One region of the Lactococcus sp. SK2-659 genome, then DNA from elsewhere that is predicted to be linked to it. Evidence: riboswitches for the same ligand, from Rfam matches in the RefSeq annotation. Region 1 holds a riboswitch; the other holds the start of a gene.
The links. A riboswitch is a leader RNA that binds a small molecule or an ion and turns the genes downstream of it on or off. The one in region 1 is predicted to bind fluoride.
Positions count from the first base shown of each region.

Region 2: linked by a shared signal. The riboswitch ahead of eno (phosphopyruvate hydratase) and the one ahead of LDP15_RS04235 (voltage-gated chloride channel family protein) in region 1 are both predicted to bind fluoride.

Region 1 is NZ_JAIWQZ020000001.1:910,121-915,668, reverse strand. Features, by position in the region: gene glyS (glycine--tRNA ligase subunit beta) at 1-1,578, shown strand, start outside; gene LDP15_RS04240 (DUF896 domain-containing protein) at 1,689-1,931, shown strand; fluoride riboswitch at 1,975-2,049, shown strand; gene LDP15_RS04235 (voltage-gated chloride channel family protein) at 2,141-3,352, shown strand; gene LDP15_RS04230 (nicotinate-nucleotide adenylyltransferase) at 3,375-3,962, opposite strand; gene LDP15_RS04225 (nicotinate phosphoribosyltransferase) at 4,502-5,548, shown strand, end outside.
Region 2 is NZ_JAIWQZ020000002.1:352,903-358,450, forward strand. Features, by position in the region: gene nrdD (anaerobic ribonucleoside-triphosphate reductase) at 1-1,192, shown strand, start outside; gene nrdG (anaerobic ribonucleoside-triphosphate reductase activating protein) at 1,189-1,794, shown strand; gene LDP15_RS08915 (DUF2325 domain-containing protein) at 1,903-2,409, opposite strand; fluoride riboswitch at 2,549-2,621, shown strand; gene eno (phosphopyruvate hydratase) at 2,700-3,968, shown strand; tRNA gene LDP15_RS08925 (tRNA-Ser) at 4,036-4,123, opposite strand; gene LDP15_RS08930 (energy-coupling factor ABC transporter ATP-binding protein) at 4,267-5,100, shown strand; gene LDP15_RS08935 (GNAT family N-acetyltransferase) at 5,144-5,548, shown strand, end outside.

The sequences.
Region 1 (5,548 bases):
TTTCTCTTTGTTCGTCCAATTCAATGGATTGTTTCACTTCTAGAAGATAAAGTTGTTGCTTTTGATTTATTGGACGTAACAGCAAATCGTTTTTCACGGGGCCATCGTTTCTTGGCAAATGTTGAGGTTGAACTCAAAAATGCAAATGATTATGCTAGCAAAATGCCAGAAAACTTTGTTTTAGTTGATGCTGAACATCGTAAAGCAGAAATTTCAGCTCAAATTTTGGCTCTTGCGTCTGAAAATAAATGGCAAGTTACTTTGCATAAAGATTTATTAGAAGAAGTAAATAATATTGTTGAATATCCAACTGCCTTTGTTGGTTCATTTGATCCTAAATATCTTTCTGTTCCAGCAGAAGTTTTAGTGACATCAATGCGTGATAATCAACGTTATTTTGAAGTTTATAACCAAGAAGGTCAACTCGCACCAAACTTTATCTCTGTCCGTAATGGGAACGCTGAAAATATTGAAAATGTCGTGCTCGGAAATGAAAAAGTTTTGGTTGCTCGTCTTGAAGATGCAGAGTTTTTCTGGAAAGAAGACCAAAAACTTAAAATTGAAGATTTGGTCGCTAAACTTGCTAAAGTAACTTTCCATGCTAAAATTGGTTCAATTACTGAACACATGGCGCGAACAAAAGAAATAGCCGCTAAGTTAGCTGATATTGCTGGTTTGACAGATGAAGAAAAAAGAGACGTTGCCCGTAGTGCTGAAATTTATAAATTTGACCTTTTGACAGGAATGGTTGGAGAATTTGATGAATTACAAGGGGTAATGGGTGAAAAATATGCGCTTTTAGCTGGTGAAAATGCAAATGTTTCTGCAGCAATTCGTGAACATTATATGCCAACTTCAGCCGAGGGAGAATTGCCTGAAACAAAAGTTGGTTCTGTGCTTGCAGCAGCTGACAAAATTGATTCAGTCCTTTCTTTCTTTAATGTTGGTTTAATTCCTTCTGGTTCAAATGACCCTTACGCCCTACGTCGAGCAGTACAAGGCTTGATTCGTATTATTGAAAAAATGAATTGGCATTTCGATTTATCTTTATTTATTGACCAATTTGAAGGTGAAAATCATCTTGAAATTTTGGATTTTGTCAAAGCACGTATTCAAAAACTCTTGCTTGAAAAACTCGATCGTCATGATATTGTTGAAGCGGCAATTAATAGTTCAAGCTTTGATATTACAAACATGATGGAATCGGCTTTTGTCATTGATGGGCACAAACTTCACGAACCTTTTAAACCAGCAATTGAAAATGTTTCACGTTCAATTAATTTGGTTAAAAAAGCAAAAGATATTAAAGAAATAAATCCAACACTTTTTGAAGAAGATGCAGAAGAAGCACTTTATAATGTTGTTATTTCTCTTCAAAATCAATGGACTTATATGCCTGGTGAAGAAAAATTCAGAGCAATTGTTCATTCACTTGCACCTGCAATTGAAACTTTCTTTGAGAGTGTAATGGTTATGGCTGAAGATTTAGCAGTTCGTGATAATCGTATTGCGTTGTTGTCAGAAGTTGTTGCATTAACAAGCGTTATGGCTGATTTTTCTTTGATTAATACAAAATAAAATTGATAAATTTACTGACAGAAAGTTTATTTATGACTCTAAAAAGCTGTCAGTAAAATTTGAGTTCTGTCAGTAATTTTAAAAATATTCACGAAGAAAGGAACTAAGAAATGGCAATTACAAATGAACAAGTAGAACGTATTAATGAATTAGCGCGTAAGAAAAAAGCAGAAGGATTATCAGAAGCTGAGCTTGAAGAACAAGCCCTTTTACGTCGTGCTTACCTCGATAGTGTTAAAGCAAATTTCCGCTCACAAGTTGAAACCATCAAAGTTATTGATGAAAAAACAGGAGAAGATGTTACTCCGGATAAACTTAAAGAAATTCAACGTAAGAATGGGATGCGCGACTGAGCTTTTTCTTGTAAATATTTCATAAAATGTTAAAATAAATATTAATAATGATGGGTATGGTGCACACCCGAAACCGCTTTAAGAATAAAATCTTAAAACTAATGGCGCCTACAAACAAAAGGCTATCTCCAAGTAGTCTTGTTTGTAGCGCCTTTTGTTTTGTAAAATATTATAAAGTGAGTTAAACTCACAAACAAGGAGTTTCAAAAATGAATTTTTTTAAAGTAGGAATTTCAAGAAGCGCAATTTTATATGTCTTCTTAGCTGTAATTATTGGGGGCTTAATTGGTATTGTTGATGCTATATTTGGTCGAGGGCTTATCTATATTACTGAATTTAGAGATAGTCATGCCCTATATTTAATTCCATTTTTAACCTTAGCCGGTCTCTTAATCGTTTATATTTATAAGAATTTTGGTAAAGACAGCCAAAAAGGAATGGGCCTAATTTTTGAAGCGGGGAATCATGGGCGAGAAGATATTCCAAAACGTCTTGTTCCGCTGATTGTTTTCTCGACTTGGCTTTCTCATTTGTTTGGTGCCAGTGTTGGTCGTGAAGGAGTTGCAGTTCAAATTGGTGGTGTGATTGGACATGCGATTGGTAAAAAACTCTCAGCAAAAGAAGCTAAAAAAATACTTTTGATTACTGGTATGGCTGCTGGTTTTGCAGGGCTCTTTCAAACGCCAATCGCGGCAACTTTCTTTGCTATTGAAATTTTAATGTTGGGTAAAATTGAGTATAGAGCTTTAATCCCAGCTTTGGTTGGTTCATATGTTGCAAGTTGGACTTCAAGCAGTTTGGGATTAGAAAAATTTTCTTTCGCAATCAATACTAACATTCATATTGACCCTTTGGTTCTATTAAAATTGGCTGTCATTGCCGTTTGTTTTGGACTTGTAGGAAGATTTTTTGCGGAATCTTTAGCTTTTATGAAAGCAACCGTCGCTAAAAGAATTGTTAATCCTTATTATAGAATTATTTTGATGGGAATTGTCATCTCAATTGGTTTACTTGTTATTCATTTGGACCGTTATGCTGGTCTTGGGACAAATTTGATTTCTTTAAGTTTTAACGGTGGACATATCAATGGATATGATTGGATATTAAAATTAATCTTTACGGTTTTATCTATTTCTGCTGGATTCCAAGGTGGGGAAGTCACACCACTCTTTGCTATTGGCTCAACATTGGGTGCAGCTTTGGCTATGCTCTTTGGTTTACCTGTCGAATTTGTGGCTGCTGCGGGTTATGTTTCAATTTTTTCAGCCGCAACAAACTCTTATTTTGGCCCAATTTTTATTGCTGCGGAGGTCTTTGGCTTTGGTTCGGTTCAATATATCCTACCAATTATGACAATTGCCTACGTTTTGAATGGAAATTCATCCATTTATGCGCAAGAAGTTCTAAATTTGGAAGTTTAAACAAAAAGATGACCTCTCTGGGTCATCTTTTTTTATATAATTTTTCAGTTTTAATGTAATCAATAACGTTTTGAGGTAAGAAGTAAGTGGGTTCAATATTTTTGGCAAACATTTCCCTTAGCATTGTACTAGAAATTGGTAACAAGGGAGCATCAAGCCAAGTAACAGGATAAGGACTTTTGGAGATTGTATCCGTTCTTCTTAAGGCAATGAATGTCACAAGTTTTAGGAGTTCATCAATTTTGTACCATTTGGGAAGATATTCCACCATGTCGCTACCAATAATGAAATAATAATCGGTATCAGGATTAGCTTCAGTCAGGAGTTTGAGCGTGTCATAACTGTAAGATTTTCCTCCACGTTCAATTTCAATCAACTCAAGACCGAGTCTAGGATTTTCTTTGATTGCTAACTCAAGCATTTTAACTCGATGTTTTGCAGAAATGGTTTCTTTTTCATCGACATGAGGTGGAATATTTTCAGGCATTAGTAATACTTTATCCAAATTCATTTGTTGGGCAACTTGGTCAGCCATCATTAAATGAGCATGATGAATTGGATTAAAATTTCCTCCTAATAGACCTACTTTTTTTCTGTTCCCTTTATTCATAAGGGGGCTTTCTCCTTAATTTTTGAAATTATTTAATCTACCAATATTTTGAATCAGTCAATTTATATTGTACCATAGCTCATCGCAATCTATAAGACTAAAGAAAAACTCCTCAAGGGAGTTCTTTAATTTAAGATTCGATTTGGACAATGTATCTACTGTTAATATAATGCTCGGTGTTATCCTCATCAATTACAAGGCAATTTCCGTTGCTGTAACCTTTCTTGAAATGTAAGGCAGAGACGACACTTCCGTCTATTAAGTGGATTCTTACACTATCATTTTGTTTAAGTAGTTTCTTTAGATAACTAATCATAATCCTCTCCTTTCTCCATTACTTCTATTGTAGTACAAAAAACATAAGTGGAGCAAAAAATTGACTAGTTTTACATAAAATACATGGCGAAATTTAAATTATAATTTATTGTATAATTATAAAGGGTTCCCAGTACAAATTTAGGGCAAAATTTGATAAAATAAAGATTAGAATTGCGTTAAAATCGGTATGATTAGCGGAAGTGAATATGGGAGAAAAAATTATGCCACATCTATATCAAGACGACAGTCTTACATTACATACGGACTTATATCAAATTAATATGATGCAAACTTACTTTGAGCTTGGACGACATCAGCGTCAGGCGGTCTTTGAGGTTTTTTTCCGTGAGATGCCCTTTAAAAATGGTTATGCTGTTTTTGCTGGTTTAGAAAGAATGGTTGATTATTTAAAGAACCTTAAATTCTCGGAAACAGATATTGCCTATTTGCGTGAATTAGATTATCCGGAAGATTTTCTAAATTATTTAAAAGAATTGCGTTTTACAGGAACAGTTAGAGCGATGCAAGAAGGACAACTTGCTTTTGCTAATGAACCTTTAGTGCAGGTTGAAGGTTCGCTTGCGGAATGTCAGTTGGTCGAAACAGCTATTCTTAATATTATAAATTTCCAAACTTTGATTGCTACTAAAGCTGCTCGTATCAAATCTGTAATTGGGGATGACCCTTTGTTGGAATTTGGGACAAGACGCGCTCAAGAAATGGATGCAGCCATTTGGGGAACACGAGCAGCAATCATTGGTGGTGCTGATGCGACATCAAACGTTCGTGCAGCTAAAATCTTTGGTTTGAAGGCTAGTGGAACACATGCTCATGCTTTGGTTCAATCTTATGGGAATGATTATGAGGCTTTTAAAGCATACGCACAGACACATAAAGATTGTGTCTTCCTTGTTGATACTTATGATACTTTAAGAGTTGGAGTTCCTTCAGCGATTAAAGTGGCGCGTGAATTTGGCGATAAAATTAATTTCCAAGGTGTACGAATTGATTCTGGAGATATGGCCTATATCTCGAAAAAAGTTCGTCAGCAACTTGATGAAGCAGGATTTACTGATGCAAAAATCTACGCTTCAAATGATTTAGATGAAAACACAATTTTAAGTTTAAAAATGCAAAAAGCAAAAATTGATGTTTGGGGAGTTGGAACTAAATTAATTACTGCTTATGATCAGCCAGCGCTTGGTGCAGTTTATAAATTAGTATCTATGGAAGATGAAAGTGGTCAAATGCAGGATACCATTAAACTT
Region 2 (5,548 bases), on a different contig from region 1:
GCTTAACCTTGAAGTAGGGACACCAAACTATGACATCAAAGAACTTGCGCTTGAATGTTCAACAAAACGGATGTACCCTGATATTTTGAGCTATGATAAAATTGTTGAATTAACAGGTTCATTTAAAGCTTCAATGGGTTGTCGTTCATTCTTGCAAGGCTGGAAAGATGAAAATGGGAATGACGTGACTGCTGGACGTAATAATCTTGGAGTTGTTACAGTTAACCTTCCACGTATTGCTCTTGAAGCCGCTGGAAATAAAGAAAAATTCTGGGAAATCTTCAATGAAAGAATTGAAATTGCTCATGATGCCCTTGCTTTTCGTGTTGAACGTGCTAAAGAAGCACAACCTAAAAATGCACCTATTCTCTTTATGAATGGTGCATTGGGACGTCTTGATGCCGAAGGTTCAGTTGATGAATTGTACAATAAAGAACGTGCAACTGTAAGTTTAGGTTACATTGGACTTTATGAAGTGGCGACTACTTTTTATGGCCCAACTTGGGAAAATAATCCTGAAGCTAAAGCTTTTACAATTGAAATTGTGAAACGAATGCATGAAGATTGTGAAGATTGGTCTAAAGCCTCTGGTTATCATTATTCTGTTTACTCAACACCGTCAGAAAGTTTAACTGACCGTTTCTGCCGAATGGATAAAGAAAAATTCGGTTCAGTTGCAGATATTACTGACAAAGATTACTATACTAATTCTTTCCACTATGATGTGCGTAAAAATCCAACTCCATTTGAAAAATTAGAGTTTGAAAAAGACTATCCTGTTTATGCCAATGGTGGATTCATTCATTACTGTGAATATCCTGTTCTTCAACAAAATCCGAAAGCTCTTGAAGCAGTCTGGGACTTTGCCTACGATCGCATTGGATATCTTGGAACAAATGCACCAATTGACCACTGCTATGCTTGTGGCTTTGAAGGAGATTTTGCGGCAACGGAACGTGGATTTAAATGTCCACAATGTGGCAATGATGATCCTAAAACCTGTGACGTTGTCAAAAGAACTTGTGGATATCTTGGAAATCCGCAAGCACGTCCAATGGTTCATGGTCGTCACAAAGAAATTTCATCACGTGTAAAACATATGAATGGTTCTGTCGGAGCCTTGAACGATGGAAATTTGATTGATTCAGTCGAAGTTGACGAAGCGAAATCAAAATATTTTGCGGAGAAATAAGTATGAACAATCCAAAACCAGGAGAATGGAGAGCTGATGAACTCTCACAAAATTATATTGCAGATTATAAACCCTTCAATTTCGTTGATGGTGAAGGGGTGCGCTGCTCACTTTATGTGAGCGGCTGTATGTTTCATTGCGAGGGCTGCTATAATCAAGCCACTTGGTCATTTCGTTATGGAACGCCCTATACCAAAGAGCTTGAAGATAAAATTATGGCTGATCTTTCTCAACCTTATGTCCAAGGATTGACGCTTCTTGGTGGGGAACCTTTCTTGAACACGACATTTTTGATTCCTTTGCTCAAACGGATTCGTCGTGAGTTACCGGATAAAGATATTTGGTCATGGACAGGTTATACATGGGAAGAGATGTTGCTTGAAACAGATGACAAATTAGAAATGCTTGATTTGTTAGATATTTTAGTTGACGGTCGTTTTGAATTATCAAAGAAAAACTTAATGCTCCAATTCCGTGGGTCATCAAATCAGCGGATTATCGATGTACCAAAATCTCGAAAACAAGGACAAGTTGTCATTTGGGAAAAACTCAATGATGGTGAAAAAACTTTTGAACAAATTCATAAAGAAAAATTAATTTAAAAGTTACTTATGGATATTCGAGCATATTCGTAAGCACTAAAGTGCCAACGGCTATCTTCTGACAGAAATTCTGTCACTAAAAATAAGCACTGACAAATGCATCAGCGCTTATTTTTTAAATAATTTTGTAAAATCTGGTTCGTCGTCAGTAATTTTGAAATCTTTTAGCGCCGATTTTAGAGGGAGATGTTTCTTTTTTCCTTTTAAATAATTTTGACTTTCTTTGCTTTGGGCACTTTCGGCTAAGGAATTTTGCTTTTGCAGAACTCTATTTTCATTTTTCCTTTTGCTTTTCTTATTTTGGTCGGTGCTTTCAAAAGATTCATCTGGAAAAGTTTGAGAAAGTTGCTTGATAATGGTTTCTAAACCAAAGTTACTACTAATCCAAAAGGGTGTATCGGTTGCTTTACAAGCTTCTTTAGCAAATTGAACTGAATGATGAGCCACATTGCGGTTTCTCATAATGACGAAATCAGCTTTGGCAACAAGTTGATCAATCTCAAATCGATTAGGCTTTTTCTTATCAAAGCCAAGAAAAGAAACGCCAACTTTTGCCAAGCCCTCTCTAAAATCATGCCAATATTTAACTTCACATAGAACAAGTAGTGTTTTCATGTCATTCCTTACTGATGGCTCTGTCTTTACTGACAGGAGCGAATTATAGTGATTATAACACAATTTTGCTTAATGATAAATGTATTTTTTAAATATAAGTTTCAAAAATTTGACCTCATAAAAATAAAGTGGTAAATTAATAGCAGATGGGTATGGTGCACACCCGAAACCGTTTCAAGAAATAGCTTGAATCTAATGGCGCCTACAAAGCAAAGTCTTTTTTTGCCTTGTAGTCTGCCATTTTTTCTTTGACTTACAAGGCATTAAAGGAAAAGAAAAGGAGATTTATTATGACAGTCACAATCGAAAACATCCACGCAAGAGAAATTTTTGATTCTAGAGGAAATCCAACCGTTGAGGTAGATGTTAGATTAACAGATGGAACACTAGGACGCGCAGCAGTACCCTCAGGAGCATCAACCGGAGACCGTGAAGCAGTTGAATTAAGAGATGGTGGAGACCGTCTTCAAGGGAAAGGCGTTTCTAAAGCCGTCGCAAATATCAATGGCGAAATTTATGAAGCCTTGAAAGGACAATCACCATTTAATCAAGCAAAATTAGATCATTTGATGATTGAGCTTGACGGGACAAAAAATAAATCTCGTTTAGGGGCTAATGCAATTTTAGGGGTTTCAATGGCCATTTCTCGCGCGGCAGCGAATAGTGAAAAAATTCCACTCTATCGCTATCTTGGTGGAGTTGATTTAGAACTTCCTCAACCATTTTTCAATGTCATTAATGGTGGAGTACATGCCGATTCAGGAATTGACGTTCAAGAATTTTTGATTACACCAGTCAAACGGGAAAGCTTTCGCAATGGTTTAGAAAAAATTGCAAATATCTACCATACTCTGAAGAAAATTTTAGCTGACAAAGGGCTAGAAACAGCCGTAGGTGATGAAGGTGGCTTTGCCCCTAAACTTGGTTCTACTGAAAATGCAATTGCTACACTTTATCAAGCAATTGAAAGTGCAGGATATGTTCCTGGTGAAGAAATTGCGATTGCCATTGACCCAGCTTCAAGTGAATTTTATGATGATAAAGAAAAAGTTTATCGTTTTGAAGGGCAAAAATTGACTTCTAAAGAACTATTGACTTACTATGAAAATTTAGTTGAAAAATATCCAGCACTTATTTCCATTGAAGATGGATTTTCTGAACATGACTGGGATGGCTTTGCAGCTCAAACGAAAGCTCAAGGTCAAAAAATTCAATTAGTGGGTGACGATATTTTTGTGACAAATCCCGAAATTTTCAAAGAAGGAATTAAAAAAGGCGTAGCAAATGCTATTTTGATTAAACTTAATCAAATCGGAACAGTAACTGAAGCGATTGAAGCAATTAGTTTAGCGAGAAAAGCAGGCTATAAGACAATGATTTCTCACCGTTCAGGTGAAACAGTTGATAGCTACATTGCCGATTTTGCGGTAGCCATGCATGCTGGCCAAATAAAAACAGGTTCAATGGCTCGAAGTGAACGGGTTGAAAAATATAATCAATTCTTGCGAATTGAAGAAGAATTAGGAAAAGATGTAGCTCTTGCTAGTTTTCCAGGATAGATAAAAATAAAAAAACATTAATTTTTATAATTAATGTTTTTTTATTTTTAAGAATGTGAATTTATAAAGGAGAAGAGGGGATTCGAACCCCCGATACGCTTGTGACGTATACACACTTTCCAGGCGTGCTCCTTCGGCCACTCGGACACTTCTCCGACTTCCTTAATATTATAACAAAATTTCTTCTTGTTTAGCAATAACTTTTAAATGTTTTGTTTTGGCGATAAAGAATGTCATTTTTAGTAGAAATATAAAACTAAATGCTTAAAAGTGTTTAAAATTTGGTATAATAAGGGCTATGAATAAAATTCTCGAAGTAGAAAATTTAGTTTTTAAATATGAAAAAGAAAGTGATGTAAATCAGCTTAATGGGGTTTCCTTTTCGATTACAAAAGGGGAATGGGTTTCGATTATTGGCCAAAATGGTTCTGGGAAATCGACGACTGCTCGACTGATTGACGGTCTTTTTGAAGAATTTGAAGGAAAAGTCAAAATTGATGGAGAGCTTTTGACTGCTGAAAATGTCTGGAATCTTCGTCGAAAGATTGGGATGGTTTTTCAAAATCCGGATAACCAATTTGTTGGGGCAACGGTTGAAGATGATGTCGCTTTTGGTATGGAAAATCAAGGAATTCCACGGGAAGAGATGATTAAACGAGTTGACGAAGCTTTGCTTGCTGTCAATATGCTTGATTTCAAAACCCGCGAACCCGCGAGACTTTCTGGTGGACAAAAACAAAGGGTAGCCGTGGCTGGAATTATTGCTTTGCGACCTGAAATCATTATTCTTGATGAATCAACCTCAATGCTTGACCCAACCGGGCGTCAAGAGATTATGCGCGTGATTCATGAAATTAAAGAGAAATATCAACTGACCGTTTTATCTATTACTCATGACCTTGATGAAGCAGCAAGCTCTGACCGAATTTTAGTGATGAAAGCAGGAAAAATAATTAAGGAAGCGGCACCGTCTGAACTCTTTGCAACGAGTGAGGATATGGTTGAAATTGGACTAGATGTTCCCTTCTCTTCAAATTTAATGAAAGACCTGCGAAAAAATGGCTTTGATTTACCAGAAAAGTATCTGTCAGAAGACGAATTGGTAGAGCTTTTGGCTGATAAGTTGCGCTAAATTTACTGACAGAATTTCTGTCAGTAATAAAGGAGATTTGATCATGGAAATTGAACTTGTAAAAGTGGAAAAAAGTCAATCAAACCATGTTTTGAAACTCTATCAGTTCATTTTTAGTCTCTATTTGAAAAAGTATCATGATGATGAGATTAACCCAGCAAACACTCCCATAACAAAAATTGAAAGATGGTTTGATAAAGAATTTATGAGCTTATTTTTTATTAAATTTGACGAAAAAATTGTAGGTATTGTTCGTCTAGCTCATGTGACTTGGGATTTTGAAGGTCAAGATAAAATTCATATCGGAGACTTTGGCATTTTACCAGATTATCAAAATCTAGGTTTGGGGCAAATGACCATAAAGAAACTTGAACAGATGTACCATCCTAAAGATGGGTGGGAACTATCAACTATTTTGCAAGAAGCAGGCAACATCCATTTTTATGAA